DNA from 2 places in the Syntrophomonas curvata genome. Region 1 is predicted to be linked to the other one. Evidence: predicted binding sites of a transcription regulator. Region 1 holds the regulator's gene; the other holds the start of a gene.

Region 1 (15,310 bases):
TTACCCGGCGAAAGTCAAATGAAAGGCAGCTTTCCAGAGCTGAGTGCAGCGGCCCTCCGATCCAGGCTTTATAATGACGGTGTCTGACTTGGGGCTGAGACTGTAAAAATGGGTATACGCCCAGGAGGTCCCGCGGGCGATATATATGGTAGCAAGGAAAGCAGGTATCTGCCCAAAGCTCAAAGCCCAGAGCAGCAGCACGTACGCACAGGTGACGGTCTTCGCCCGCTAACGACAGGTTATAGATTTCAGCATAGCTAACTCCAGCCTGGAGGCTGCGCCGGCTGAAAAGGGTACAGGCGCCCAAGCCTCCAACCCGATATGTTCCCGGCTGACGCAGCATCACTAAAAATTCCCGGATCCGCCGCCTGGCTTCTTCCGGGGAAACCTGCTCCTCCCGCTGGGCGGGATAGAGCTTATAGTCATCCCGCAGCCAGACATTGGGCAGTTCCGTGCTATCGGCCTGAAACCGGGTCCAGAAGATCTCGGAAATAATATCTTTATTATTGGCAATCAGGTGGAGAAGGGTTTCTGGGTGCAGGAGCAAATCGGAATCAACCAGCAGAAGGTAATCATATCCTCCGGTTAGGCATGCCTGCATGATCAGATTTTTATTATGCGCTACCCGCCAGACCAGTTGCTCATTCCAGCGATGGGTAATATTATCTTTTACATAGGGAACAATTTGGTGACTGCCCGGCAGACAGCTTACCCGGGCAGCAAGCGGCCGGAAAGCCCGCAATAATTGTGATGATCCCGCTTCATCGTTATCATCCACAAAGAAATAGTCCGCCTGGCATCCGTCCTTGCGTAGGTCACGCAGTGAATCCAGGAAGTATTTGAGAGTACGCTGATCTTGCCGAACTGTACTACCTATCAGCACCTGCTTCATAACAGCCTCTCCTCTCGGCATAGTTTTAATAGGCGCGATGCCGGGGTCATCTGCGCAAGCTGAACAGCGAAAATCCGCAGCAGTTTTTCGCTGCTGTCAAGCAGCTGCGGCAGATTTTCTTTTTTCTCAGCGGTTAATTGCACCGCGGTCTGAAGATACTGCCAACATTCACGATAACGGTTCATCTGGGCGTAGTTAAGCGCGATAGTAAATAAATTATGTGAATTCCAGAGCCGGCTTTGCTGCATCCATGTTTCCAGGGGGAAGAATGCTCTATCCTTGAGCAGCAATATTCCGCCTATAACCAGATTGAAAGCTCCAGGATAAAGGGCCGCCCGGGTAAGGTATTCCAATGCCCGCTCCGGCTGTTTCCGGGCGGCGTAAACGGCGGCAAGGGATGCCATAGCCTGGTAAGTCCCGGCGCCGGAAGCGCAAACATATTTCTCCCAGGGCTCAACCGAAATTTTTATACAGTACAGCAAAATTTCCTCTGCCTCCGGTCCGTTTCCCAGGGCATACTTGGCTAAGGCCAGAAGGTAGTGGAGGTCCAGGTAATCAGAATATATTTCCCGGGCCGGTTCCAGCAGCCTGACCGCGCTGCCATACCGGGAGAGGCCCATCAAGGCCAGGGCATAATGGTAATAGAAGGCGGGAGAGATGCTGGATGGTGCCGTCAACAGCGATTTTTCCATCGCATCGACTGCCCGGGTATAATCACGGGCATAAAGGTGCACGCGGCCTTTGGCATACCAGCCGCCGGCAGGATCATGACGGCACAGCGCGGCGGCCTTTTGCCGGTTCTGCTGTTGCTTGTTTGCGCTGTAAGTATTGGAAATAAGGAAATGACGGTGTTTTATGGGAGCGTTTAAAACCGGGAATGGCTTTGCGGTTAAGTCTGGAGCCGGGCAGGCCCGGCGGAATAATCTGACCTCTCCCCGCAGTTCGGATTCAGCATCTGATGTGGCACGAGGGGTAAAGACGGGAAGAAGGTAAGCCTGATTTTCTGTTTCCAGTGAGGAAATAAGCTGCCGGCAGCCTTCCCGGGATAGAGATTCGTCCGCCTTCAGCAGGAGTATCCATTCTCCGCTGGCATAATCCAGCGCCCGTTGATATAGCTGAGTGCGGTTATCGGGCCACGGCCCTGAAAAAAACCTGGCCCCAAATTGCTCTGCAATTTCTCCGCTTGCATCTGCAGACTCCATATCCAGGTATAGCAGTTCATCTGCCAGTTCGTTGACCGATTTAATGGTCTCGGCCAGAGCTTCCGCCTCATCCCTCCCATAGATGCAAACGCTCAGAACGGGGTGATTGGCTTCCAGACGTTCCGGCTCGACCTGCTGCAGCAAGGCCTCCGCGCTGAGACCGAAAAGGTTTCTTTCACTGGGGTACCATGAGGGGGAAGCAGGCCGAGCCCGGTACTTTTCCAGAATATGGGCGGCCTGGCTGAAACGGCCGATATTCAGATAGCAGACTGCTTCCAGCATAAGCAAATCGTTAAAGTCGGGATAAATGGTCTGGTAATAACCTAATTGCCTGATAGCTTCCTTGTACTTACGCAACTCCATGAGGGTAATCACGGTCTTTTTGACCAGCATAGGGGCGAATCCCTGCCGCGGCGGGGTTTGCTGAACCGAGCGCTCAAAGCAGGAAAGGGCTTTTTCTCTTTGCCCGGCTCTAAGGTACTCGCTTCCCAGATTGTAGTAGTAAAAGCTGTCTTTATGCTGGTCGGGGTAAGACTCCAATATGTTCAGATTTCTTCTGCTTTTGGCAGGAATATTGGCCTCATTGGCATTATAGCCGTGGTGCAGGATCTCGACCTCACTTTGCCCGATGCTTGCCTGCGGAGAATGTTCCATAATGGAAGGGATTATCTGTTCATGGATGCGTCCTTGAAAACGGTAGCAGCTCCGGTTGCGGAACAAGCGGATAGACGGGAGTTTTAAAGAGCTGTTGGTTTCGGTGGTATTTATCACCTGAACAAAAAACGCTTCATATTCATTTTGCCTGACGGTCTTTTGCAGTATTTCCCCGCTGCCCGGCACCAGTTCTTCATCACCGTCCATGAAGAATACCCAATCACCCGCAGCCAGTTCCAGTGATTGGTTACGGGCTTTGCTGAAATCGTCGTCCCAGGTATAATGTGATACCTTGGCCCCCCACTGGCGGGCCAGGGCAACTGTTTGATCGCTGGAACCGGTATCTACCAGCACGATCTCATCCACATAGTTTCTTACGCTGGAAAGGCAGCGAGCGAGCCGGTGCCCCTCATTGCGGGTAATCATACACAGGCTTAAGGTCATTAACTGCACTCCCATCTGAACAGCTCTTCCCCGGTGCTTATGGCAGGGCTGGCGCAATAGATGCTTCTTTTTTCCACGCTGCCCAGACGTATTATTTGCTGTATGGACTGCGGGGTTTGGTTTTCAGCCTCCAGCAGCAATACCCGGAGGCTGGCGGCCCATTCGGATAGGGCCAGGGCCAGGATACCTTCATCCCTTTGTTCCTCAGCAATCTGCCAGCAGCAAAGAAAAGCTTGCGGATGGTCGCCTTCAGCCTGACAGGCCTGGGCCAACGCCAAGAGATCTTCGCTTTCAGGATTTGTTACCCTTTCCAGCAGGCGCCGGGCCAGAGCATAAAGCTTATGGGCGAAAGCAGTCCTGCCCAAAAGACGGTAGGCTGCTTCTCTATTATGGGCGCTGAGCACTTCGGCAATGGCCAAAGCTAAATCCAGGTCATTTAACCGGAGCAGAGCAACTGCGATCTCCAGCAATTCCTGCCGGCAATCATCACCAGGGTTATCTCTGCCGCCTGGGAATATAAGCCGGTTAATAAATCTGCAGGCCTGGACCACAGGGTGTTCCGGTAAGTTTACTTTATCCAATAAAGGAGCGGCATTTCTGCGGGGCTGCTGCTGCCAGTAAAAGAGGCAGGTCTGTTTAATTAAAGCGGCCGAGTCAGGCAAATTTTGATTTGACCATATTATTTGTCCGGCCTCTTCCCATTCGCCCTGCAGATGCTGCAGGCATTGCAGCTTCAGGATTGCCGCCTCGGGACTGTCCGGGGAGTTTAGCAGAAGATTGAGACATTCCGGGTAAAAAGAATGGGCATAGAGAGTTGCGGCAACAGCTTCAACATCCAGGTCGGTCTCATCAAGCAGGTATTGCCTGAATATCTCTCCCCCGGACTGGGTTTGCCGCAACAACCTGCCGTAGCGGTTAAGCAGGGAATCGGTCTTGATAGTTGCAAGCGCCAGGCGCGTGTAGTGTATAGCTGCGCCCAGGTCATGCACCCGTTCGTTAATTTCGGCCAGGTTTGCCAAGGCCAGGCGGCGGTTTATCCCCACGGCGCTTGCATAATTAGCCGGGGTTTCATTGAAATTGATGTATTGCTGAAATGAAAGGCCCGACTGCTTTAACAGACCGGCATCATAATAGATCAGACCCTGTAAAAAGCAGAGGTCGGCATAGTCCGGGAACAGGGCCAGGCCCTCACCCACTATTCCCATAGCCTGGTATATGTTGCCCTGAGCCCGCAAACAGATTGCATAGTCACGGTATAGCGAGGGTATTTTCCCGGCATCTTGCCGGGCCTGTTCAAAAAACAGGCAGGACTCATGCAATTGCCCCGAGTTATATAGACCTAGCCCCAGCTTATACCAATAATCGGATTGTTCCGATTCATCCGCCAGATTTTGGCAGTTCTGCGAACATGGTTTAGAACTCTTTGCTTCATCGCCCATTGCAATGCCCTGACTTGTGCCGGATTTATCTACCATTTTTTATTCTTCCTCCTCTATCCATACTATGCTACGCCGACCCGAAGAGTTATGGCAAAATAGCATGGCGGCTGTATCATTTGGATGCCGGCGGGAAATTCATCAAGGTTCTTTAATTGAAGAGAGAATTCCAATCGGGTATAATTTAAAGCATGATTTTTTGGCATTAGATGCCTAAGAAGGAGTATAGCTTGCAGGACAGAATACGAAATTTCAGCATTATCGCCCATATAGATCACGGTAAATCCACCCTGGCGGATCGCTTGCTGCAGTTTACCGGCGCTCTCAGCGACCGGGAAATGCGGGAGCAGTTTCTGGACAAAATGGATCTGGAGCGCGAAAAGGGTATAACCATCAAACTTCAACCGGTACGTCTTAATTACCGGGGCCGTGATGGAAAGGACTATATACTCAACCTTATCGATACCCCGGGGCATGTGGATTTCACCTACGAGGTATCCAGGAGCCTGGCTTCCTGCGAGGGCGCCTTGCTGGTGGTGGACGCTTCCCAGGGAATAGAAGCCCAGACTCTGGCCAATGTATATATGGCCATGGATCTTAATCTCGAGATTGTGGGTGTAGTCAACAAGATAGATCTTCCGGGAGCAGAGCCTGGCCGGGTCAAGCAGGAAATGGAGGACGTACTGGGCCTGGACAAGGAAGAAGTACTGCCGATATCAGCCAAACTGGGTACGGGAATTGAAGATGTCCTGGAAGCGGTAATTAAACAGGTACCGCCTCCCCGGGGAGAAGAAGACGGCCCTTTGCAAGCCCTGATATTCGACTCCTACTTTGATTCCTACAAAGGAGCCATTTCCTATATCCGGGTGGTGAACGGCAGCGTTCGTCAGGGCGATATTATTCGTATGATGTCAAGCGGCAAGGAATTCGAGGTATATGAGATCGGAGTGCTGTCGCCGTATATGACCGAAGTTGAATCCCTCAGCGCCGGTGAAGTAGGTTACCTGACCGCAGGAATCAAAAATGTAAAGGACACCCGGGTTGGCGATACCGTAACTCTGGCGGCCCGGCCGGCAGATAAAGCTCTGCCTGGTTACCAGGAGGTCAAACCTATGGTGTATTGCGGGCTTTATCCCCTGGAAAACAATGACTTCGAGAGGCTGCGCGACGCTCTCGACCGGCTGAAATTGAATGATGCCTCTCTCTTTTACGAACCGGAGACCTCCGACGCACTTGGTTTCGGCTTCCGCTGCGGTTTCCTGGGGCTTTTGCACCTGGAAATTATTCGGGAAAGATTGGAGAGAGAGTACGATCTGAGCCTGCTGGCTACCGCTCCCAGTGTGGTCTATAAAATCGTCTTAACCGACGGCAGTGAAATATTGGTGCAGAATCCTGCCCACTGGCCTCCGGCCCAAAGAACCGAGCGCATCATGGAACCCTTTGTTAAAGCTTCCATTATGGTTCCCAACGAATATGTGGGGACTATTATGGAACTATGCCAGGAGAAGCGGGGCAGCTTCATAACTATGGAATACCTCACTTCGCAGCGGGTAATGATCAGCTATAAACTCCCCCTGTCGGAGATACTCTATGATTTCTTTGATGCCCTGAAATCCCGTACGCGGGGCTACGCATCCCTGGACTATGAAATCAGCGGCTATGAGGTTTCCGATTTGGTTAAAATGGACATCATGCTCAACGGGGAAATCGTAGACGCCCTGAGTTTTATTGCCCATCAGGATCGAGCCTATTACCGGGGACGGGCTATTACGGAAAAACTGCGTAAAATTATACCCCGGCAGATGTATGAAGTAGCTATACAGGCAGCTGTCGGGAGCAAAATAATAGCCCGCGAGACGGTCAAGGCCATGCGCAAGGATGTTCTGGCCAAGTGCTACGGCGGTGACATTACCCGCAAGAAAAAGCTGCTGGAAAAGCAAAAAGAGGGGAAAAAGAAGATGAAGCAGATCGGCCGGGTGGAAGTACCGAAAGATGCTTTCATGAGTGTGATGAATATAGAGGATGAATAAGGAATCATAGCGCCGCAAACTGCAGATTACATCATCGGTGGCATGGAGGAGTAGAAGTGGCAATAGGGAATTCCGAATCGAAAATTAACTCATGGCGGATGGGGATGTATATACATATCCCCTTTTGCATTAAAAAGTGCCGTTACTGCGACTTCTACTCTCTTCCCGGAAAAAGTGGATCCGATTTGGATAATTATGTCCGGGCGCTGTTAAAGGAAATTAAGATTCGGGGCGGGCAGATGCCGACGGTGCAGCTGGAAAGCATCTATCTGGGAGGGGGAACTCCGAGCCTGCTGGACGGGCGGCAGTTGCGGTCTATTATAAAAGCCTGCGGCGATTGTTTTAATATTTTGCCCGGAGCTGAGATAAGCATGGAAGCTAATCCGGCCACCCTGGATAAGGCCAAGCTGGCAGCAATGGAAGCAGCGGGCATAAACCGCCTGTCGCTTGGAGTGCAAAGCTTTTTTGACGATGAATTGGACTTGATGGGAAGGGTACATGATGCGGCCGCGGTAAGGGAAACGGTGGATCTGATTCATAGCCGGGGGTGGAAAAACTTTAACCTGGATCTTATTTACGGTTTGCCGGGCCAGTCACTGGGCAGATGGTTGCAGAACCTCAAGCAGGCGCTGGATTGTAAGCCTTGCCATCTGTCGCTCTACCTGCTGCAGCTGGAGCAGCACACCCCGATGGGAAAAGATGTAGCCCGGGGCAGGCTGCAGATGTTGGATGAGGATGAAGAATGGCACATGTACAACCTGGCTATGGAGTACCTGGCCAAAAGGGGTTTTGACCACTATGAAATATCCAACTTCTGCCTTCCGGGCAAGGAATGCCGTCATAATCTGGTCTACTGGCAGGGAAGGGAATATCTGGGTCTGGGAGCGGGAGCAGTGAGCTTTGTTGCCGGCAGCCGCTATAGCAACCAGCCAAACTTAAAACTGTACACCGAAGCTTTACTGTCCGGCAAACCGTGGCCGGTAGAAGAACTGGAGCATATGTCGGGACGGGACTTAATGATTGATGCCCTCATACTGGGTCTGAGGTTATGTGCGGGCATTGATTTAGCCGATTTTAAGCAACGTTTCGGGGCAGATATTTCCAGCGAGCATAAAGAAATAATTGCGCAATATATGGACAGGGGATTATTGAATATGGAAAACGGGCGCCTTAGCTTTACTAAAGCGGGTTATTTTCTTTCAAATCAGGTTCTAAGCCATTTTATAGACTGATCCAGAGGCTTGACAAAGGATAAAACAGGTGCTATTTTTTAGTAAATACTGATTAGCACTCAATTAAAGAGAGTGCTAACAGGCAGGTGGGAAAAATGACGCTGGACGAAAGGAAAAAATTGATTCTGGAATCCATCATCAGGGATTATGTAGAGACGGCGGAACCGGTTGGCTCGCGGGCGGTGGTCAAAAAGCATAGCCTTAAAATCAGCGCGGCTACGGTACGTAACGAGATGTCCGACTTGGAAGAAATGGGTTATCTGGAACAGCCCCATACCTCGGCCGGCCGCATCCCGTCCCAAAAGGGTTTTCGCTATTATGTGGACTGCATGATGGAAAAAGAAAGCCTCGATGAGAAAGAGACCGAGTTTTTGTTTCGCCTGCTTGATGACAGTTTCCAGGAATTGAATGAACTGATACAGAAAATCGGCCATTTTCTGGCCCAGATCACCAACTATACTTCTTTTGTCATTATACCCTCGGCCAACCTGAGCAAATTCAAATATCTGCAATTGATACCGATTGAGGAAGGAAAGGCTCTGGTACTGCTGGTAACTGACCTGGGGGTGGTGATGCACCGCCAGATTGAAGTGCCCGGATCGATTAAGGCTCCCGAATTGGATTTGATTGGGCGGGTGCTCAATCAGGTTCTGGCCGGAAAAAAGCTGGCGGAGATACAGCGCAGCGACCTGCAGGAATTGAGGGAAGAACTTAAGCAGCGCAGACAAGTAATCGACCACGCTCTGGAAGCTATAGAAAGTCTGTTGGCAAGCTCCAACGAGGAAAGAGTAATGATAAGCGGCACGCTTAATATCATGAACGAACCCGAGTTTAAAGATGTCGATAAATTAAGAAAGATACTGGCTTTTCTGGAAGAGGAAAGCCTGCTTAAAAACCTGCTTCCGGATGCGGTTGGTGATAATATCGATATTCGGATAGGGGAGGAGAACCAGTCCCAAGCCATACGGGAATTGAGCCTGGTGTTTTCCGGCTACCAGACCCAGGGTGAAAAAGGACGGATGGGACTGATGGGGCCGATACGTATGGAGTACTGGAAGGCGGCCGGCAGTCTGGATTCAGTCCGGGAAATCATAGAAGAAATAATAAGAAAACGCTTTTAAAAATCAAATTGTAGGAGGCTTTTATGCCGGATAAGCTGCTTGCCGATGGTCGGGAAAAAGATGATAGATTCCAGACCCTTCTGAACAATACCAATGTTGCCCGGGTTATATCTTCGACGGTGGAGGGGACCATTGGTCCCCGGGGATTGGACATAATGATGGTTGATCGCTTTGGTGATGTGGTAGTAACCAATGATGGGGTCACCATATTAAAATACATGGACGTCAGCCATCCGGTTGCCCATATGATTGTAAATGCCGCCCGGGCTCAGCAGGCGGAAGTGGGAGACGGTACCACCACTGCTACCATAATTGCCAGTGCCCTGGTGGCTGAAGGCGCAGCCCAGGTTTTAAAGGGAGTACCGGTTACCCGGGTAATAGAAGGAATTAACAGCGGTGTAAAAACCGCCCTGCAGAAACTTGAAGCGAACAGCCTCGGGGTAGAATCCCTTGACGATCAGAGGCTGGTCGATATCGCCTTCACAGCCGGTCGGGGGCAGCAGGATTTGGCCGGACTGGTGGTGGAAGGCGCCAGGCTGGTGGGCAGGGATAAACTGCTGGAACCTGATTTTAAGCTGGCTGATGCGGTTATCGCCCGGGAAGGAACTCAGAACCAGGTTTTCAAAGGGGTACTGATTAATAAGCAGGCGGTAAATAAAGAAATGCCATCCAGCCTTGAGAATGCAGTGATCCTGGCTGTAGACGACGCCTTGCAGCCGGAGGACTTGAACCGGGAAGCCATGAAAACCGAAGCTGGCTTCCAGTATTACCTGCAGGCCCGACAGCAGTATGAAGATAATTTAACCCGGTTGATTGAGCTGGGGGTAAATCTCGTAGCAGTCGACCGGAGTATAGATGCGCTGGCGGAAGAAATACTTACTGAGGCGGGGATAATGGTTATACAGAGAGTCTCCTCCCGGGAGATGGATAAGCTGTGCCAGCACACAGGAGCCAAGAAAGTGAAGACCAGTGCCCTGAACCGCCCGGCCCAGGTGCTGAGAAAATATCTGGGTTATGCTGAGCGGGTCAAGATAGATGAGAAGCTCAAACATACCTGCATCTATGGCGGAAAAGCTCAGAATCTGGCCACCTTGATAGTTGGCGCTTCTACCGGGGAGGTAGTGGATGAGCGGGAACGCATGGCCAAAGACGCAGCTTCTGCCTTGCAGGCCGCCCTGCGGGGCGGCATCGTACCCGGTGGAGGAGCCCTGGAGGTATGGCTGGCAGGTGAATTGGAGGAACTGGCCCGGGAAGATGGGGGCATGAGTTCTTACGGAGTGCTGGCGGTACGCGAGGCCCTGCTCAAACCGTTTACCTGCATGGCCGGTAATTCCGGTTTTAACCCTCTGGAGAAGCTGGGGAGCATTATCGCTGCCCAGAAGAAGAGGGATAAAAACAGCATATCTTTTGATGCGGACAGCGGTGAGCTGATAGACGTTATGGAACATGGGATTTTTGATCCCGCCCCGGTAAAGCTGCATGCCCTGAAAACGGCCGGAGAAGTGGCGGTTGCCATATTACGCATCAATACCGTTATTAAAATGAAGAATGATGAGGCTGACCCTGACGATATAAACATTACGGAATAGAGGTGATTTAAATCCATGGAAAACAAAGACATGGAAAACCAGGAACAGATTAAGGAAATAATAAATGAACAGGAAAGCGGCACCGCAGCGGATGAAAAAAAGGAAGTGGATGAAATCACTGCTTTAAGAGATGAGCTGGAAAAGCAACAGGAGGAAAATAAGAAATACTATGACCTTTATCTGAGATCACTGGCAGAGATGGATAACTTTAAAAAGCGCAGCGCCCGGGACAAGGAGGAATATAGCAAATATGCCGCCACTCCGTTGATTAAAAAACTGCTGCCGGTCATGGACGATCTGGAAAGGGCCCTGACCCAGTTCAACAGCAGCAAAGATCTGGAGGCCCTGAGCAAGGGGGTAGAGATGATCGCCAGAAAACTGCAGGAGGTCATGAATAGTGAAGGGGTGGAGCAGGTGGAAGCCCTGGGAAAACCGTTTGACCCCGAGTACCATCAGCCCCTGCTGGTGGAAGAAAGCGACGAGCATCCTGAAAATACAATTATTGAAGAGCTGCAAACCGGGTATACCCTTCATGGCCGGGTTATAAGGCCCAGCCTGGTGAAGGTTAGCAAATAACAGAACCTGACTTTTCTATATTAATCTGGAGGTGTTTTTATAATGAGTAAGGTTGTCGGGATCGACCTTGGTACTACCAACTCATGTATTGCTGTCATGGAAGGCAACGAAGCGGCTGTTATCGCCAATGCCGAGGGTGAACGCACCACTCCTTCGGTAGTCGGCTTTTCCAAATCGAATGAGAGATTGGTGGGACGCATTGCCAGACGGCAGGCCATTACCAACCCCGAGAGAACCGTAGTATCCATAAAAAGAAGGATGGGTACTGATTATAAAGTAGATATTGACGGCAAGAAATATACTCCCCAGGAGATATCCGCCATGATTCTGCAAAAGCTAAAAACGGATGCGGAAGCTTATCTGGGCGAGAAAATAACCCAGGCGGTAATAACCGTTCCGGCCTATTTTACCGACTCCCAGCGCCAGGCCACCAAGGATGCCGGTAAAATTGCGGGCCTGGAAGTCTTGAGAATTATCAATGAGCCTACCGCTGCAGCTCTGGCCTACGGCCTGGACAAAGACGATACCCAGACCATCCTGGTTTTTGACCTGGGGGGAGGGACCTTTGACGTCTCCATACTGGAGATTGGCGATGGGGTATTCGAGGTTAAAGCTACCAGCGGCAACAACCGCCTGGGCGGCGATGATTTCGACGACAAAATCATCAGTTGGCTGGTCGAGGAGTTCAAGAAGGAAAAGGGATTTGATTTACGCAGTGACAAGATGGCTATGCACCGCCTGAAAGAGGCGGCAGAGAAAGCCAAGCACGAACTTTCCGGAGTAATGACTACCGATATCAATATTCCGTATATTACAGCTACCCAGGATGGCCCTTTGCATCTGGAGAAAACCTTGACCCGGGCCAAGTTCAATGAAATGACCTCTGATCTGGTGGAAAAAACCATGGGCCCGACCCGCCAGGCGCTTAAGGATTCGGGCCTGAAGGCCGGCCAGATTGATAAGGTCATCCTGGTGGGTGGTTCTACCCGCATACCGGCGGTACAGGACGCTATCAAGAATTTTATCGGCAAAGAGCCCTTCAAGGGCATCAATCCGGATGAAGTGGTGGCTATCGGCGCAGCCATCCAGGCCGGGGTGCTGTCCGGGGAAGTTACCGATGTGGTGCTTCTGGATGTAACCCCGCTGTCGCTGGGTATTGAAACCCTGGGCGGAGTCTTTACCCGGATTATCGAACGCAATACCACCATACCTACGGCCAAGAGTCAGGTGTTTACCACTGCCGCCGACAACCAGACCTCGGTTGACATCCATGTGCTGCAGGGAGAAAGAAAGATGGCCCAGCATAACGTGACCCTGGGCCGGTTCCAGCTGACCGGTATTCCGCCGGCGCCGCGGGGAGTACCCCAGGTAGAGGTCAAGTTTGATATTGACGTTAACGGTATTGTCCACGTTACCGCCAAAGACCTGGCTACCAACAAAGAACAAGCGATTACCATCACTTCTTCCAGCGGACTTAATGACGACGAGATTGATAAAATGGTTAAAGATGCGGAGAAATTTGCCGAAGAGGACGAAAAGCGCCTGAAGGAAATCGAAGCCAGAAATAATGCGGATAGTATGATTTACCAGGCAGATAAAATCATGAAGGAAAATGCCGACAAGATGGATGAAGAAGCGAAAGGCAAGATCGAGGCGGCCAAAGAGGATTTGACCCAGGCCCTGCAGGGGGACGACATTGCCGCTATCGAAGCCAAAACCCAGGCTCTGACCGAAGCCATTTATGCTTTTACGGCCAAAATGTATGAGAATGTGGATCAGCAGCAGCAAGAACCGGGTTCGGATGAGGTGTTTGACGCCGATTACAATATCCCGGACGATGACAAATAAAGCGGAACTCTTGCCAGACAGGCGGCTAATGCCATATAATTTTATAGTTTAGGGAAACAGGATGATTAGTCTGCAGGTCGTAGCATAATATATACAGGACTGGACTTGGGAAGAGGAATTACCCGGAAGCTCTATCGTTTCCGGGTTACCCTGTTTTTCAGGAAGGTGGGGAATAATGGCCACAAAGAGAGATCTATATGAGGTTTTGGGGTTATCCCAAAACGCAACTCCGGAAGAGATTAAAAAAGCTTACCGGCAGATGGCCCGCAAATACCATCCCGATGTTAATCGTGATGACCCTGATGCGGCGGATAAATTCAAGGAAATAAATGACGCCTATGAAATACTGAGCGATTCGGAAAAACGGGCGGCCTATGATCGTTTCGGCCATGACGCCTTTGACCCGACCCGCAATAACGGCGGTTTCGGCGGAGGTTTTGGCGGCTTTGGAGATATGGGCGGCATTAATGATATTTTCGACCTTTTCTTTGGCGGCGCCGGTACCGCCGGGCGGCGTGCCCGTACCGGTCCCCAGCGGGGTGCGGACAGGGAAATCCGGCTGGAAATAAACTTTGAAGATGCGGTTTTTGGTTTGGAGAAAGAGATCGAGATATCCCGGGTGGAGAAGTGTGAGAAGTGCAGCGGCAACGGAGCCGAACCCGGTTCCAGTATAAAGAATTGCCCTGATTGCCACGGCAGTGGTCAAGTTCGTAATGTACAGAGCACGCCCTTTGGACGTTTTGAGACGGTCAGACCCTGCAACCGGTGCCACGGTGAAGGAAAGGTTATCGAAAAGCCCTGTTCCGCATGCCGGGGTACGGGGCAGGTCAGAAAGAACAGAAAAATCCAGGTACGCATTCCCGCCGGAGTTGACAGCGGCTCCCGCATGAGAATCCAGAACGAAGGGGAGCAGGGAATTCGGGGAGGACCGCCGGGAGATCTTTATATCACCATACTGGTAAGACCTCATCAACGTCTGCAAAGGGAGGGCTATAACCTCGTCACCACCCAGACCGTCGACTTTGTCCAGGCTGCCCTGGGAGCTCAGGTGGAAATACCCCTCCTGGGCGGTACCAGCCATATGCTTAACATCCCTGAAGGTACGCAGCCAGGCGATATAATAACCGTTAAGGGTAAGGGCATTCCCCACCTGCACAGCCATCGCCAGGGAGATCTGCAGGTGATAATAGAAGTGAGCATCCCCAGACGCTTAAGCAAGCGGCAGCGGGAATTATTGATGGCTTTCAATGATGATAATGACGAAGACAGAGCGGGTAAAAAAGGATTGTTTGAAAAATTCAAAGATGCTATGGGATAGAGGTACCGGTATGAAATGGAAAGAAGTAAGCGTACTAACCGAAGGAATATGTGTGGAGGCGATAGCGGGTATTTTTCACCGCCTGGGTTCGGGGGGAGTCGTAATCGAAGACCCTCAGGCCGCCAGAAAATACGTTAATACCGAGACCTGGAGCCCGCAGTCGGTATCACCGGACTTCCTGGATCATGAATTTATAGTGGTAAAGGCCTATTTCCATGAGGATAAAGAAATCATGGATCAGTTTTATACCTGCCTGGAAGCAGTAAAGAGCAACTTTGACCATCCCAAACTAAAGGTTTTCATAGATGAGGTAAGAAATGAGGATTGGGAACAATCCTGGAAAAAATACTATCATACCTTCAGGGTGGGAAAAAAGCTGGTCATAAAGCCCTCTTGGGAAGAATACCAGCCCCGTGATGCCGAGGTTATAATCGAGATAGACCCGGGTATGGCCTTTGGAACCGGCATTCATGCCTCCACCCGTTTCTGCCTGCGCTTTATTGACCAGTATGTTAAAGGCGGGGAGTACATAGTTGATGCCGGGTGCGGTTCCGGTATCCTCTCTATTGGAGCAGCCAAGCTCGGGGCCTGCTCTATTTTTGCCATGGACGTAGATGATGTGGCAGTTAAAGTGGCCCGCGGGAACATTGCGCTTAATAAATTGGAGGATATTATCGAGGTAGAAGAAGGAGACATAACAGAGGTATTACAGGATAAAAAAGCCGATATGATACTGGCTAACATAACTGCTGAAGTGGTGACCAGCCTGATTCCGGAAGCAGCCAAAATTTTGCCTTCCGGAGGATATTTCTTCGGTTCCGGCATAGTGGACAGCCGCTGGCCCGGGGTGGAGAAGCAACTGGAGAAAAACGGATTTATAATCGAACAGGTGCTTAGCGACGTAGACTGGGTAGGTGTAGCCGCCCGCAAAGTATAAAAGCCAGCCGGATAGCTACCGGGCGAAGGTT
Region 2 (15,310 bases), 340 kb from region 1:
AGCCGCTACGAAGTTCAGAAGTGTTTTGACCAGGACAGTATGAGTCCTTATTATCTCTATTATGATGAAAATGGAGGCCGCCATGAGATCTGGATGGAGAATGAACAGAGCCTGAATGAAAAATGGACGGTGGCTCTGGAAAATCGCTTGGCAGGTATATCCTTCTGGCGTATCGGCAACGGCTTCGATGACCTCTACCGGGTTCTTAACAAAAACCTTAGTCAGTAGGCTGAAATCATTTTTAAGCGGGTTGACTTGACCAATCCGCTTTATTTTTATGCCAAAAACGTTGTTAATCTGTGTTAATCTGTGGTTAATAAAACCCATTCAGGCTTATCCAGCAGGCAAAATAAATGGAAGTTTATCCGGAGAACGGTTAGAATTGAGCGGGAGGGGAGAAAATGTCTATTGAACAACCCGATTTATTTGGTCAGCCGGAACTGCCGGAACAGTATAAGGAGAAGAGCGGGGAAGAAGAAAGACCGCTTTATCTTCCCTTCATTCCTGGAGTAAAAGCGGAGGATGCTTATTTGGAGCTAAAAACCCTGGAAGAACTGGAACAACAGGCCAGGAACTGTCAACGATGCCGATTAAGAGAGGGTTGCCAGCAGGTGGTATTTGGCGAGGGAAAGGGCAATACTCGCTTGATGCTGGTGGGCGAGGGACCGGGCATGGAAGAAGACCGTCAAGGCAGGCCTTTTGTGGGAAGAGCCGGGCAACTGCTGGACAAGATCCTACAGGCGGCAGAACTGCCCCGACCGGAGGTTTTTATAGCCAATGTGGTCAAATGCCGTCCGCCCGGGAACCGTTTGCCCAACCCGGATGAAGTCAAGGAATGCCGCAATTATTTGGAGGCCCAGATCCGCTTTATTAAACCGGAGATTTTAGTATGTCTCGGCTCGCTGGCCAGCCAGGCAGTAATAGACCCCAGAGCCCGAATTACTGCAATAAGAGGTAAATGGTTTGGCCGGCAGGGTATTAAAATAATGGCAACCTTTCACCCTGCGGCACTGCTGCGCAATGAGTCTTATAAGAGGCCGACCTGGGAAGACTTTAAGCAGATCCGGGACGAGTACTATAAGCGAGATTAATGGAGATGTATAGAGGTGAAGACTGTTTGCTGATAACGGTACATAGCGAGGAAGAAATGATATCCCTGGGAGGATTGCTGGCTCGGGTGCTGGAGAAGAACGATATAGTGTACCTGACAGGTGAGCTGGGGGCCGGCAAAACCACCCTGGTAAGGGGTGTTGCGCGCGGTCTGGGTTATGCCGGCAGAGTAACCAGCCCCACCTTTACCCTTATGAATGTCTACCCGGCAGATATAAACCTATTTCATTTTGATTTTTATCGCCTGGAGGGGGGCGATTTAGGTGACCTGGGATTGGAGGATTATCTGGAAAAGGAAGGCTTGAGCCTGATTGAGTGGCCCCAGGCTGGCGCTGCCAAGCTGCCTTCCGAAGCCCTGCTGGTAAACATTGAACTGGTGGAGGGAGACTATGAACGCGAGCGGCTGGTCAGGTTAAGCGGTAAAGGGGACCGCTATCAGGCTAAAGTGGAGGAAGTTAAGCGATTATGCTGATACTGGCGATAGACAGTGCCACGCCGGTGGCCGGGGTGGCTTTGATGAATGACGGTAGACTCATTAAAGAGGAGTTTTCCAATTATAAAAAGACTCATTCGGAAACCCTGATGCTGATGGTAGACCGGGTTTTAAGCGAGTGTGAATGTACGGTCAACCAGGTTGATGTTTTCGCCGTAACTACAGGCCCCGGGTCTTTTACCGGCTTAAGAATTGGCTTGGCGGCAGTCAAGGGATTGAGTATGGCTGTGGGCAGACCGGTAGTAGGGGTGTCTACCCTGGATACACTGGCCCACAATATCTGTGCCGGCGAAGCTCTGGTCTGTCCCCTGCTGGATGCACGCAAGCAGGAAGTTTATTGCGGCTTTTATGATGTTGCCGGTAAACTGCCCTTGCCATTGCTGGAACCCATGGCCTGTTCACCGGAAGAATTCCTGGAATATGCACTCAAGGCGGCCGCGAAACATGCCAAAAATCGTATTGTTCTCCTGGGGGATGGCTATTATCCTTATACTGAATTCTTTGTGGAAAAGCTGGGGAAACGATTAGTAGTACCTCCCCCGCATTTAATGCTTCCCCGGGCATCGGCACTGGCCGGCCTGGGGGCAGATAAATTTGCCAAGGGGCTTGTGGAAGATATCATACAATTGCGGCCTTCATATATACGCTTATCTGAAGCTGAGTCTCGTTTGGGAAGAGGAGAGTTATAATGCTTAATCGCAGCTTTATCTTAAGGAAAATGACCTTACAGGATATAGATGAAGTCATGCAGATCGAAAAACAATCTTTTACCCTGCCTTGGTCGCGGGAGTCCTATCTGGGAGAATTAAAAAACAACTTTGCCACCTATCTGGTATGCGATTGCGAAGGGGAAGTCGCGGGATACGGCGGAATTTGGGTAGTCTTTGAAGAGGCCCATATAACCAATGTTGCGGTGGCTTTAGACTTCCGCCAGGCCGGTATCGGAACTGCCGTAATGGAAGAATTGGAAAAAACCGCCCGGGAAAAAAAGGCCCGGCGCATACTCCTGGAAGTTCGCCCTTCCAACCGGGCCGCCCTGAAGATGTATCAAAACCTGGACTATCTTCCTACCGGAGTGCGGAAACATTACTACTCTGATAACAATGAAGACGCCATTATAATGACAAAATTCCTTTTTGATAACGGGAAAGGTGAGATAGATTGCAAGACGTATTAATTCTGGGTATAGAGACTTCCTGCGATGAGACTGCTGCTGCCGTGGTTAAAAACGGGCGGGATATACTGTCCGATGTGGTTAATTCCCAAATCGATATTCATTCCCAATTCGGCGGAGTAGTACCGGAAATAGCATCCCGCAAGCACATAGAGAATATAGGCCTGGTGGTAGACACCGCTTTTAAAAACGCGGGTCTGTCCTATGCTGATATTGACGCTGTAGCCGTTACCAACCGGCCCGGTTTGATTGGAGCTTTGCTGGTGGGCTTGTCGTTTGCCAAGGCCTTTGCCTATGCGCTTAATCGCCCTCTGCTGGCGGTCAACCACCTGGAGGGTCATATCTATGCCAACTTCCTGGAGCATTCCGCGATTGAACTTCCTGCCCTATGCCTGGTGGTCTCAGGAGGCCATACCAGCCTGCTCTATATGCCCTCCATAGGCGAATATGAGCTCGTTGGCGAAACCCGCGACGATGCTGCCGGAGAAGCCTTTGACAAGGTGGCTCGTTTTTTAGGCCTGGGTTACCCGGGAGGCCCGGCCATTCAGAGGGCAGCCGAAAAAGGCGAGGCCGGCAAGGTAAGCCTGCCCCGGGTCTTCCTCGATAGAAACGATTTTGAGTTCAGCTTCAGCGGTTTGAAAACCGCCGCCATGAACGAATGGAATAAGCTTAAGCGCAGGGGACTGGCTAATGTAAATGATTTAGCGGCAGAGTTTCAGGCGGCGCTGGTGGAAGTACTGGTGGAAAAAACCATACATGCTGCGGGCAGATTTAATGCCCGGTCAATACTCTTGGCGGGAGGAGTGGCAGCCAATCAAGAGCTGCGAAATCTGATGAAAAATAGAGGACGGGAGGAGGGATTGCCCGTATATTATCCTTCTTTGCATTTATGCACCGACAATGCGGCTATGATAGCCGGTAATGCCCATATTAACTATATTAGAAAGATTTATGCCCCCCTTAATGTCAATGCCTATCCTGGTCTATTGTCCCTGTGAAAAGTGCTTGTGGATAATGTGTATAAGTCTGTTGATAAGTGATTTACCGCATCTGGCAAATGTGAGACTTAGCTGTGAGGTCCTAGCGTAAAATGTCGTTGCCTTAATATAGAACAAAGCTTCCTGTGGATAACTGGGAAGTAAGGAGTGATAAGAGTGCAGCCGGTTTTATTTACTATTGGAAAAATAAGTATATTCTCCTGGGGCTTGATGCTGGCTATAGCTGTAGTTGTAGCCATTATCGGTATCAGCCGACTATTTGACCGGGAAGGTTATGAACGGGATATGGTGCTTGATCTGGTCATGCTCTGTGTCATATTTGGCATTATAGGAGCTCGCATAGCTTATGTTTTTACCTACGATTGGGCTGCCTTCCTGTCCGAACCCCTGATGCTTTTCAGACTGCAGGACGGGGGCATCAGAGGGATGGCCTGGTACGGCGGGCTGGTTGGAGGGCTGATCCCCTTTATCATCTATCTGCGTAAAAAAAATTTATCCTTCTGGAAGGTAGCCGATATGTTTGCTCCTTACCTGGCTTTGGGTTATGCCCTGGTACGAATCGGGTGTTTCTTAAACGGGTGCTGCTACGGAAATATAACGGAATCAGCCTGCGGTGTGGTTTTCCCGGCTGTGGATGCCTATCATCGGCATCCTACCCAGCTTTATAGTTCAGCCCTGAATATCCTTCTGTTTATAATACTCATAAGTTTTTACCCGCGGCGTAAATTTCCCGGCCAGATATTTTTACTCTATGTTATCGGGTATTCGGTTTATCGTTTCATCGTTGAATTTTTCCGCTCCAACGAAATTTTCATTGGACTGTTGTCGATTGGTCAGGTTTATACCCTGGCTTTATTGGTTCTGGCTCTGCTGGCCTATTACTGGATAAAATCACGTCATCAGGAGGGGGTTTGAGCGTGGCGGACAGAGCGAATCGGGAGATTAACGGGGGGAAAATGCCAATAGAATCGATACAGGCCAGAAGGGATTCCCTGCGCAAGAAGATGGCGGCCAGAAGGAAAGATATGTCCAGCCTGGAGGTGGATGAGCTGAGCGCGCAGATTTTTAAACGGCTGGAGCAGCTGCAGCCGCTGGCCGGGGCACAGGTGATAATGGGGTATAGCAGTATTAAAAATGAGGTTAACCTTATTCCCTGGTTGGTGCAGCTCAAGGAACAGGGAAGGACTATACTGCTTCCGCGGGTAGAGGGCAACTGCCTGGAGGCAATAGAGCTTAAGGATTGGGATGACATGGGACGCGGGTCTTTTGGTATTCGTGAACCCCGAGGGGAAGCCTTTGCGGTTGAAAAAATCGATGTGGTTCTAGTCCCTGGTCTGGTTTTTGATGCCAATGGATACCGGCTGGGATATGGCAAGGGCTACTATGACCGTTTCCTGCCCCGTCTGAGCAAGCAGTGTTTCAACTGTGGGGTCTGTTATGAATATCAAGTAGCGGATAATGTTTTCCCTAATCCCGCAGATGTACCGGTACACTGGATAGTTACTGACCGTTCTGAAATAGCAGTGGACATGAGTTTTTTCTAAATAGACAAATAAGGGGGGCGTTTCTCCGGTTCACCTTTTAAAAGTAAACCGGAGAAACGCCCCCTTTTGTTTTTGGTCTGTTAGTTAAGGATTTACTTGCCCACTTCCAGCGGGGTTATCCTGAGCAGCTTCCTTAAGGGCGGCAAATACCCCACCCAGTCCGGCAAGGTCAGACGGGATGATGAGCTTGGTCGCTTGCCCATCGCCTATTACTTTCAGGGCCTCAAGGGATTTAAGAGCCAGAACCTTTTCATCCGGGTAAGATTCTCTCAGCATAACCAGGCTATCAGCCAGGGCTTTTTGCACCAGCAATACTGCCTGCGATTCACCTTCAGCTTCCAGTATTTTAGCTTGTCGGGCTCCCTCGGCCTCGCGTATGTTAGCCTCTTTAACCGCTTCGGCATTCAATATAGCAGATTGTTTGCGCCCTTCGGCTTCCAGAATGGCAGCCGTTTTCTGTCCCTCTGCCCGAAGAATAGCCTCTCTTTTCTCTCTTTCCGCCCGCATCTGTTTTTCCATGGCGTTCTGAATATCCTGGGGTGGTAAAATATTTTTTAATTCCACCCGGTTTACTTTAATGCCCCATTTATCAGTAGCTTCATCCAGTATAACCCTCAGGCGGGTATTGACTATATCTCGGGAAGTCAGTGTCTCATCGAGTTCCAAATCACCTACGATGTTTCTCAGGGTAGTAGCGGTAAGGTTTTCAATAGCCAGAATGGGATTGGCAATTTCGTAAGTGTATCCGAAGGCATCAGTAACCTGGTAGTAAATTACAGTGTCAATCATCATGGTAACATTGTCCTTGGTTATTACCGGCTGAGGAGGAAAATCCACTACCTGCTCACGCAGATCCACCACCGTTCGGAAGGAGTCGATAAAGGGAATGATAACGTTAATCCCTTGTTCCGCCATCTTGTGAAACTTACCTAATCTCTCAACAACGCCCACCGTAGCCTGCCTGATAATCTTAATGGATGAAAAAGCGATTATTATAACGAAGAGAACGATAACGAGGTCGACAAAAATCCTTATTATCTGCATATATAAATTTCCCCTTTCAATTATTTTTGAGTTTTAATTCTCAATCGATAGATTTGACCACCTGCAGTTTTACCCCATCGATACCGGTAACCATAATTCTGCTGCCTTCTTCAATTTTTTCACCGGATATAGCGGTCCAGATTTCACCGTTTACTTTAACCTGCCCAAAGTGGAGAGGCTCAATACTGCTGGTAGCGATACCGTGCTGGCCAATCAGCGCATTGACATTGCTCAGGGTATCATTGGTTTTAAAGAGCTTCATGGCCAGGGGACGGGTAAAAATGATAAATAATAGGGTCAAAAAAGCAAAGACGAGCAACTGGGCTTCAAGCGAGGGCAGCCATCCTACACTTACAGCCCCAGCCACAATCAGGGCTGCCAGGGCCAGCCAGAGAAACCATAGCCCCACGGTAACGATCTCAATGGCTCCGCACACAACGGCTGCCAGTATCCATTGTACAGCTGTCATTTTTAAACAACCTCCTGCCGGATGGCTTTGAATTTATAATTATTATTTATTAATTAAGATGATACCATAGTTATGCCTCTTTTCTACAGTATAACCGCTATGAGGATTTGCAATAGACGAAGATTTTGTAAATAATTGTAGTAGCAATAAAAATGATGAATGTTGTATAATTAAGCAACATGGAGACTCCGATTTAGTTGGCCTAAGACCTATGGGTTATGGCGGCTGAACGAGAGGGTATACCGGGAAACCTGTATGCCTCCTGTTTGGAAAGGAGTATACCAGTTATGCTTGAGGTTGTATACTCCCTTTTTGAGGGAGTTATTTTTTTAGGGGAGGTTTTAAATAATGGCGGAAGAGAAGGAAATAATGGTAAAGCTGCAGGAGATGTTTCCCAATGGTAAAATGAGCTGCTCCGAGGCTCGTGAATTAGCGGAAAAATTGGATGTTGCATTAGGAGATATGGGGAAATTGTGTGACCAGGCGGGAATTAAGATTTTTGCCTGCGAATTGGGTTGCTTCTAATTTAAAGATGCTGGATGCGATAGTCCCGGGGAGAGTGAGGATATGCTGGACAATTATCAAAGAGATATCAACTATTTGCGGGTATCGGTAACCGACCGCTGCAATTTGCGCTGTCGTTACTGTATGCCCGAAGAAGGTGTGGGCGACCTGGGACATTATAGGATTTTAAGTTTGGAAGACCTGGCCCGTTTAATCAAGATATCGACCGCAGTAGGGATTCGCAAGGTAAGATTTACCGGCGGAGAGCCGCTGGTACGCAGGAACATTGGACAACTTATGCGCTATGCCTCTCAGGCAGCAGGAATCGATGATATTGCAATTACCACCAACGGTATTCTCTACGCTGCCATGGCCGAAGAATTAAAAGCAGCCGGTTTAAAGCGGGTGAACATTAGCCTGGATACCCTGTCGGAGACTAAGTACCGTTTCATAACCCGCCGGGGCGATTTAAAAGATGTCCGGGCAGCCATATTTAAAGCCCTGGAGATGGAAATGCATCCGGTAAAAATAAATACCGTAATAATAAGGGGCTTTAATGATAATGAAATTATGGATTTTGCCAGCCTGGCTTATGAATACCCATTGCACCTCAGGTTTATAGAATTAATGCCCATAGGAGACCTGCATTACTGGAAGAAGGAACGGATGATCAGCATTGATGAAGTTAAAAGCCAGATTGAAAAACAATATGAATTAAAGGCGGACAAGACTATAAGAGGCAATGGGCCGGCCAAGTCTTACCGCATAACAGGCGGGCAGGGCTCGCTCGGTTTTATTGCTCCTATGAGCAATCATTTCTGTGGCGAGTGCAACCGCATCCGCATGACTGCCGATGGTAAGCTCAGGGGTTGTCTGTATGATAAAAGGGAGATAGATCTTAAAACCGCAATGCAATCCGGAGCCAGTGACGAGGAACTGCAAAGGCTGTTCCGGGAGGCGATTGCCATGAAGCCGGCGCGCCACTTTATGAACGCTGGCTGGGGAAATGAAAATCAGCGCAAGATGTTTCAGATAGGAGGCTAAAATGGAATTTACCCATGTCAATGAACAGGGAAGGGCACGAATGGTTGATGTCGGCGGCAAAGAAGACAGTGAAAGGGTTGCCGTGGCCCGTGCCGTTATCTCCATGCAACCTGAAACCCTGGCCTTGATAAAGAGCGGGGGAGTTAAGAAAGGTGATGTCCTGGGCGTAGCCCAGGTTGCAGGTATCATGGGAGCCAAACAGACCTCCAGTTTAGTGCCGATGTGCCATCCTCTGATGCTGGATTCAGTTGATATACAGTTTGAGATGGATGATGGCAATTCCTCCATTATAATAACTTCTATGGTCAAGACTACCGGCAAGACCGGGGTGGAGATGGAGGCCATAACCGCTGCCGGAATTGCCGCTATTACCATATATGATATGGCCAAGGCGATGGATCGCTGGATGGAGATAAAGGAGATTAAACTCCTGGAAAAATGGGGCGGAAAGAGCGGGCATGTAAAACGGGAGTAATCAGATAATATAGGGAACGGCCCCCTGTGCCGTTCCGTCATGATAAGGTAAAGGAGAAATATTGGGATGAAAGGAACGTTATACTCGATCTGCATAGCTCCGGAAAGGGGAGAGCTCAAAAAGGAAGTAAGCCAGGCTCGGGTCATCAAGGATCATGGTATAGAAAAAGATGGGCATGCAGGTCCCTGGGGCCGCCAGGTAACTTGCCTCAATCTGGCCAGCGTCAAGAAGGTCAATGAGGAGAAGAACATGAATATCGGCCCGGGAGAGTTTGCTGAAAACCTTCTTATAGATGGCATTGACCTGGCTGCGGTAGTGATAGGCGGGCGTTTGCGAATAGGTTCGGATGTGATTCTGGAAATATCCCAGATCGGCAAGGAGGACCACCCCAGTGTGGTAACCCGAACCCTGGGGGTTACCCTCTTACCTTATGAAGGTCTTTTCTGTCGGGTAATTGAGGGCGGGGAAATAAAGAAGGGCGATACCGTAGAGGTGATATAATGTTTCGTACAGGAATACTGGTAATGAGTGATAAAGGTTCCCGGGGGGAACGGGAAGATCTGAGCGGGAAAAAAATAGCCGAGATACTAGGACCCGAGTACAGCGTGGATTATTACGAAATTATACCGGATGAAAAAGAGCTCATAGCAGATAAATTACGTCATGCCTGTGACCGGATGGCCCTGGACCTTATAATTACCTCAGGCGGAACTGGTTTTTCCAGCCGGGATGTGACTCCGGATGCCACCCTGGAAGTGGTTGAAAAGGCGGCGCCCGGCATCCCGGAAGCTATCCGCCATTATGGTTTACAGAAGACGCCCAAGGCGATGCTGTCACGGGGAGTAGCCGGAATAAGAGGCAAGACTCTGATAATAAACATGCCGGGAAGTGTCAAGGGGGTGCGTGAATCCCTGGAAGCCATATTGCCTGCCCTGGGGCACGGACTGGAGATTCTGGCCGGCAGTACCGGCGAATGCGGCCGGGAATAAAAACGGTAAAAAAACTTGATTTTAAGAGGTATAAAAAGAAAATAACCGTAGCATAATATAAATCGATAATATCAGGCGGATTTAAGGAGTAATCTGATTTGAATACTTACGTAGTCTGACCTAATATTATAGTTATATTAGCACTCACGCTTATCGAGTGCTAACAACACCATCAATTTGAAGGGGGTATACCTTTGAAGATCCAACCATTAGCAGACAAGCTGGTTATTAAAGTTATGGAAGTTAAGGAGGAAAAGACCAAAAGCGGGCTGTATGTTCCCGACACAGCCAAAGAAAAACCCCAGGAAGGTGAAGTCCTGGCAGTAGGCCCCGGTGCAATGAATGATAAGGGCGAAAGACTGCCTATGACTTTAGTCACCGGCGATCGGGTGATTTTCTCCAAGTATGCTGGAACAGAAATCAAGCTTGACGGAGAAGAATATTTAATTATGTCAGAACGTGACATACTGGCAAAATTAAACTAACGGAAGAAGGAGGACATACAGATGATTGCCAAGGAAATTAAATTTGGCGAAGAAGCCAGGAGGGCATTGGAAAGAGGCGTTGACACCCTGGCCAATGCTGTTAAAGTGACTTTGGGACCTAAAGGCCGTAATGTGGTTTTAGATAGGAAGTTCGGTTCACCCACGATAACCAATGACGGTGTTACCATTGCCAGAGATATTGATCTGGAAGATCCCTGGGAAAATCTGGGCTGCCAATTGGTCAAAGAAGTAGCCATCAAGACTAACGATGTTGCTGGTGACGGAACTACTACGGCAACTGTTCTGGCCCAGGCGATGATTAAAGAAGGCCTGAAAAACGTGGCTGCCGGCGCCAACCCCATGATTATGAGAAGGGGAATTGAAATGGCGGTTAAAGCTGCTGTAGATGAAATAAAAAATATCAGCAAAGAAGTTGACTCCAAAGAATCTATTGCCCAGATAGCCGCAATTTCTGCCGACGATGCCGAAATTGGCGCCCTGATCGCTGAAGCTATGGAGAAGGTAGGCCGGGATGGGGTTATCACGGTTGAAGAATCCCAGTCTATGGGAACTTCCCTGGAAGTGGTCGAAGGTATGAGTTTTGACCGCGGCTATATATCTCCATATATGGTAACCAATACGGAAAAAATGGAAGCAGTTCTGGATGACCCCTATATACTTATCAGCGACAAGAAAATTTCCTCTATTAACGAAGTACTTCCTATACTGGAAAAAGTGGTTCAGACCGGAAAGCCCATGCTGCTGATTGCAGAGGAAGTTGAGGGCGAGGCTCTGGCTACCCTGGTAGTTAACAAGCTGAGAGGCACTTTCACCTGCGTAGCAGTTAAAGCTCCTGCTTTTGGTGAGAGAAGGAAGGCTATGCTGGATGATATCGCTATTTTGACCAAAGGTCAGGTGGCTTCAGAAGATCTTGGGATCAAGATGGAAAATGTAACGCTTGATATGCTGGGCCGGGCCCATCAGGTAGTAGTTAAAAAGGAAGAGTGCATAATCGTAGACGGCGCCGGCAGCGAAGAGGATATTAAAGCCCGCATCGCCAACATAAAGACCCAGCTTGAGGAAACCGATTCCGAGTATGACAAAGAGAAACTTCAGGAGAGGATGGCAAAATTGTCTGGTGGTGTGGCAATCATTCAGGTGGGAGCTGCTACCGAAACTGAATTGAAAGAAAGGAAACACCGCATCGAAGATGCTCTGGCAGCTACCAAAGCGGGTGTCGAAGAGGGTATGGTTTCCGGAGGCGGTACCGCGTTAATCAATGCCATAGCTGCAGTAGATAAAGTTGCAGCTTCCGGTGATGAGCTTACCGGAGTAAATCTGGTCAAGAAGGCCCTGGAGGAACCGTTGCGCCAGATTGCCAACAATGCCGGGGTAGAAGGCTCAGTGGTAGTCGAAAAAGTAAAAGAAGCTGCTCAGGGAATCGGATATAACGCTTTAACCGGGGTTTATGAAAACATGGTAGAAGCAGGAATCATTGACCCCACCAAGGTGACTCGTTCGGCTGTCCAAAATGCAGCCAGCATAGCATCCATGGTTCTTACGACCGAAGCGGTGGTTTCGGAAATTCCCAATAAGGATGACATGAAAGCCATGGCCGGAATGGGCGGAGCTCCCGGAATGGGTATGATGTAATAACTTTACTTAAAAAAGCTGGCGCAAGCCAGCTTTTTTTTATTAGCATATACTGTCGTTTTAGGATAAAATAACAGGCCAATCCTCGAAATAAATGTTATAATTTGTACAGTTGACTAATAACACTGCAGCTTTGGAGGAAAGCGTATGCGAAAAATTAAAAATGGAGTGATAGCGCTCCTGGTCTATTGTATGCTGGCGGCCGCTGCTTATGGTGTGGTCACCTTTTGGAAGTGGCATCCTGGATTTATCTATACGATAATCTTTATGCTATCGGTTGTTGTCTGGTATGAAGCCTTGACCCGGGCTTTTAAAAGGGATATGGGGAGAGGCATGGGGGTAGTTTTATCCTATATTATTCCCAGTATCGTAATATCCTATCTTAATTATAGCGCCGGCCTGGCTGGAGCTGGGAAGGCGACCATTAATACTACTGTTTACGAATTATTCCACATGCCAATGATTTTTGGTCTAAACGTCACATCCGGGCTTCTGGTCGATCATCCGCTGTTAATGATATTTTTCCCTTCGCTTATGATGCTGATTCTGGCTATCTATCCCTTCGCTCGTAATATCTCCAAAGCCATTGAGGCTCAGCATACTCAATACATATTTAGATAAGACGGCAGCCAAGATATTCCCGCCGATATATCACAGGGAAGCTTCTTTTAAAAAATTCCACATCATCAGAACCATCCCTGTGATATACTCCGCCTTCACCAGCCTTACTGCGTCCTCTCCCCGATATGTCTTGCCTCATCGGGTGGCAAAAATATTTCTGATGACAAAACGCCCGGTAAAAGGGTGGGCACAATTGTGTAACAAGTCAGAATATTCTGAAAAAGATTGACATCCGGTTATCCAACTGCTTTAATTTAACCAAGCTTTTTCAGTGTCGAACCTTTACTCAAAAAGTAACAGCCAGGCAGGTGTAAATAGTTGAACATGCAGATAAAAGCTCTGGGTCATGCTCTGCCTACCCGGGTTATGAGCAACAGTGATCTGGAGAAAATGGTTGATACCAGTGATGAGTGGATTGTAGAAAGAACGGGCATAAAGGAAAGAAGAATTGCCGCAAGTGAAACATGTACTTCCGACCTTTGTTACGATGCAGCTGTTATGGCTCTGCAAAAGGCCGGAATAGAAGCCGGGCAACTGGATCTGATAATTGTTGCGACCGTAACTCCGGATATGCCGTTTCCGTCTACGGCCTGTATTCTCCAGGACCGGCTGGAGGCCCGGAATGCTGCTGCCTTCGATCTGGGAGCTGGTTGTACCGGGTTTCTTTATGCACTGGCAGCAGCGGAAAAATTCATGTCTACAGCCGGATATAATTACGTCCTGGTAGTAGCTTCGGACCTCTTGTCCAAGATAACCGACTATAGTGACCGCAATACCTGTGTGCTCTTTGGCGATGGAGCCGGCGCCGCTGTTCTGGCCCGGGGTGAGTCCCCGGCAGGAATTATCGCCACTCACCTGGCGGCGGACGGCAGGGGGAGCGGGTCGCTCTACATGCCGGCAGGCGGTTCCGCTTTACCGGCTTCGGAACAGACTGTCCGTGACCGCTTGCATTATATCAAGATGAATGGTAAAGAGGTATTCCGGTTTGCCAGTAAAGTCATGGTTGAGGTAAGTGAAAAATTGCTGGCCAAGGCGGGCCTCACTTATCAGGATATCGATGTTTTTGTTCCCCATCAGGCCAATATCCGCATTATAAAAACAGCTATGAAACGGATGAACATACCGGAAGCCAAGACCCTGATTAATATAGATAAATTTGGCAACATGTCGGCTGCGTCTATACCGGTGGCTCTCTCCATGGCGGATATGGAGGGCAAAATCGAGCCGGGAGACCTGGTTTTAATGGTGGCCTTTGGCGCGGGACTTACCTGTGGCGGAGCTATTGTTCGCTGGGGGAGGGATTGAGACGCAATTTAAAACTAGACTATGTGACCTTTTAGATATTGAATACCCGATAATACAGGGTGCTATGGCCCGGATAGCAGGAGGAAGACTGGCTGCAGCCGTATCCGAGGCGGGAGGATTAGGGGTAATAGGCACCGGTGATGGAGACCGGGTCTGGCTGGAAAAGGAGATAGACTTTGTCCGCCGGCATACCGCAAAGTCCTTTGCGGTTAATCTTATGCTGGTCTCTCCCCATGTTGAGGAGATTGTTGACTTGGTAATCAAGGCCAGGGTACCGGTGGTAACGACCGGTGGGGGCAATCCGGGACGTTATCTGGAAAGATTAAAAAGTGCCGGCATCAAGGTGCTCCCGGTAGTAGCCTCCCAGGCACTGGCCCGCCGCCTCAGCCGGCTGGGGGCGGATGCCATTATTGCCGAAGGCGGCGAATCGGGCGGCCATGTCGGTGAAATGACCACCATGTGTCTGGTCCCGATGGTGGCGGATGCAGTTGATGTGCCGGTAGTTGCTGCCGGTGGCATCGCTGACGGCAGAGGGGTGATAGCAGCCCTGGCCCTGGGAGCAGATGGAGTGCAGCTGGGTACCCGCTTCGTGTGTGCTCAGGAATGCGATGTGCATCCGCTTTATCAGGAAAAGATAATAAAAGCCCGGGACCGGGATACAGTTGTCTGCGGAATGTCCACCACGCACCCGGTAAGGGCTATTCATAATCGTTTTACCCGGGAGTATCTTCAGTTGGAGGCTGCAGGTGATAACCGGGAATTGCTGGAGAAGATGGGTAAGGGGCGTTACCCCCGGGCAGCTGTACAGGGGGAAGTAAACGAGGGAACCGTGCTGGCCGGTCAGATATGCGGACTGGTGAAGAAGGTGCAGCCTGCGGCTGATATCGTAAATGAGATAATCAAGGATGCCCTTGCAGTCAGACAGAGAGTGGAGGGTATACCATGCCGACTTTAGCTTTTATTTTCCCGGGACAGGGAGCCCAGTACAGCGGAATGGGCAAAGAAATGGCAGAGCAATACCCGGAAGCAGCCGCAGTTTTTGACCGGGCCGACCGGATCAGCGGTTACAAAATCAGCGACCTCTGCTTTTCCGGGCCTGCTAATATATTGAATCAGACTGAATTTGCGCAACCGGCATTATTGATTGCCAGTCTGGCGGTTCTGGCCGCAGTTAAAAAACAGGGAATCTATCCCGACCTCCTGGCTGGTTTAAGCCTGGGCGAGTATACTGCTCTGGTGGCATCCGGAGCTATTGACCTGGAAAACGCTCTGCCCCTGGTGCAAAACCGGGGACGCCTGATGCAGGCGGCGGTCCCGCCGGGGGAAGGGGCCATGGCTGCGGTTCTGGGACTGGATTATGAGATCCTGGCCCGGGTTTGCCGGGAGGCGGAGGGGATAGTGG

The links. The regulator HrcA, encoded in region 1, represses chaperone genes, less so after heat shock. The targets are predictions, from matches to a motif close to TGTTAGCACTCNNNNNNNNNGAGTGCTAACA.
Region 2: groES (co-chaperone GroES) is a predicted target of HrcA. The motif match lies at 9,980-10,010, and genes of this name have one in related genera.

Annotation. Positions count from the first base shown of each region.
Region 1 is NZ_CM129641.1:2,338,241-2,353,550, reverse strand. Features, by position in the region: gene ACU70B_RS10615 (glycosyltransferase) at 1-892, opposite strand, end outside; gene ACU70B_RS10610 (glycosyltransferase) at 889-3,207, opposite strand; gene ACU70B_RS10605 (tetratricopeptide repeat protein) at 3,192-4,667, opposite strand; gene lepA (translation elongation factor 4) at 4,838-6,658, shown strand; gene hemW (radical SAM family heme chaperone HemW) at 6,757-7,890, shown strand; gene hrcA (heat-inducible transcriptional repressor HrcA) at 7,986-9,011, shown strand; gene ACU70B_RS10585 (TCP-1/cpn60 chaperonin family protein) at 9,035-10,600, shown strand; gene grpE (nucleotide exchange factor GrpE) at 10,616-11,176, shown strand; gene dnaK (molecular chaperone DnaK) at 11,219-13,024, shown strand; gene dnaJ (molecular chaperone DnaJ) at 13,200-14,342, shown strand; gene prmA (50S ribosomal protein L11 methyltransferase) at 14,353-15,279, shown strand.
Region 2 is NZ_CM129641.1:2,673,330-2,688,639, reverse strand. Features, by position in the region: gene ACU70B_RS12285 (glycosyl hydrolase family 18 protein) at 1-228, shown strand, start outside; gene ACU70B_RS12280 (uracil-DNA glycosylase) at 402-1,091, shown strand; gene tsaE (tRNA (adenosine(37)-N6)-threonylcarbamoyltransferase complex ATPase subunit type 1 TsaE) at 1,118-1,582, shown strand; gene tsaB (tRNA (adenosine(37)-N6)-threonylcarbamoyltransferase complex dimerization subunit type 1 TsaB) at 1,576-2,292, shown strand; gene rimI (ribosomal protein S18-alanine N-acetyltransferase) at 2,292-2,780, shown strand; gene tsaD (tRNA (adenosine(37)-N6)-threonylcarbamoyltransferase complex transferase subunit TsaD) at 2,765-3,775, shown strand; gene lgt (prolipoprotein diacylglyceryl transferase) at 3,932-4,690, shown strand; gene ACU70B_RS12250 (5-formyltetrahydrofolate cyclo-ligase) at 4,693-5,319, shown strand; gene ACU70B_RS12245 (SPFH domain-containing protein) at 5,404-6,363, opposite strand; gene ACU70B_RS12240 (NfeD family protein) at 6,404-6,832, opposite strand; molybdenum cofactor riboswitch at 7,007-7,125, shown strand; gene ACU70B_RS12235 (hypothetical protein) at 7,181-7,357, shown strand; gene moaA (GTP 3',8-cyclase MoaA) at 7,400-8,380, shown strand; gene moaC (cyclic pyranopterin monophosphate synthase MoaC) at 8,382-8,855, shown strand; gene ACU70B_RS12220 (MOSC domain-containing protein) at 8,922-9,356, shown strand; gene ACU70B_RS12215 (MogA/MoaB family molybdenum cofactor biosynthesis protein) at 9,356-9,844, shown strand; gene groES (co-chaperone GroES) at 10,039-10,329, shown strand; gene groL (chaperonin GroEL) at 10,354-11,982, shown strand; gene ACU70B_RS12200 (hypothetical protein) at 12,130-12,603, shown strand; gene ACU70B_RS12195 (beta-ketoacyl-ACP synthase III) at 12,928-13,908, shown strand; gene ACU70B_RS12190 (nitronate monooxygenase) at 13,904-14,863, shown strand; gene fabD (ACP S-malonyltransferase) at 14,851-15,310, shown strand, end outside.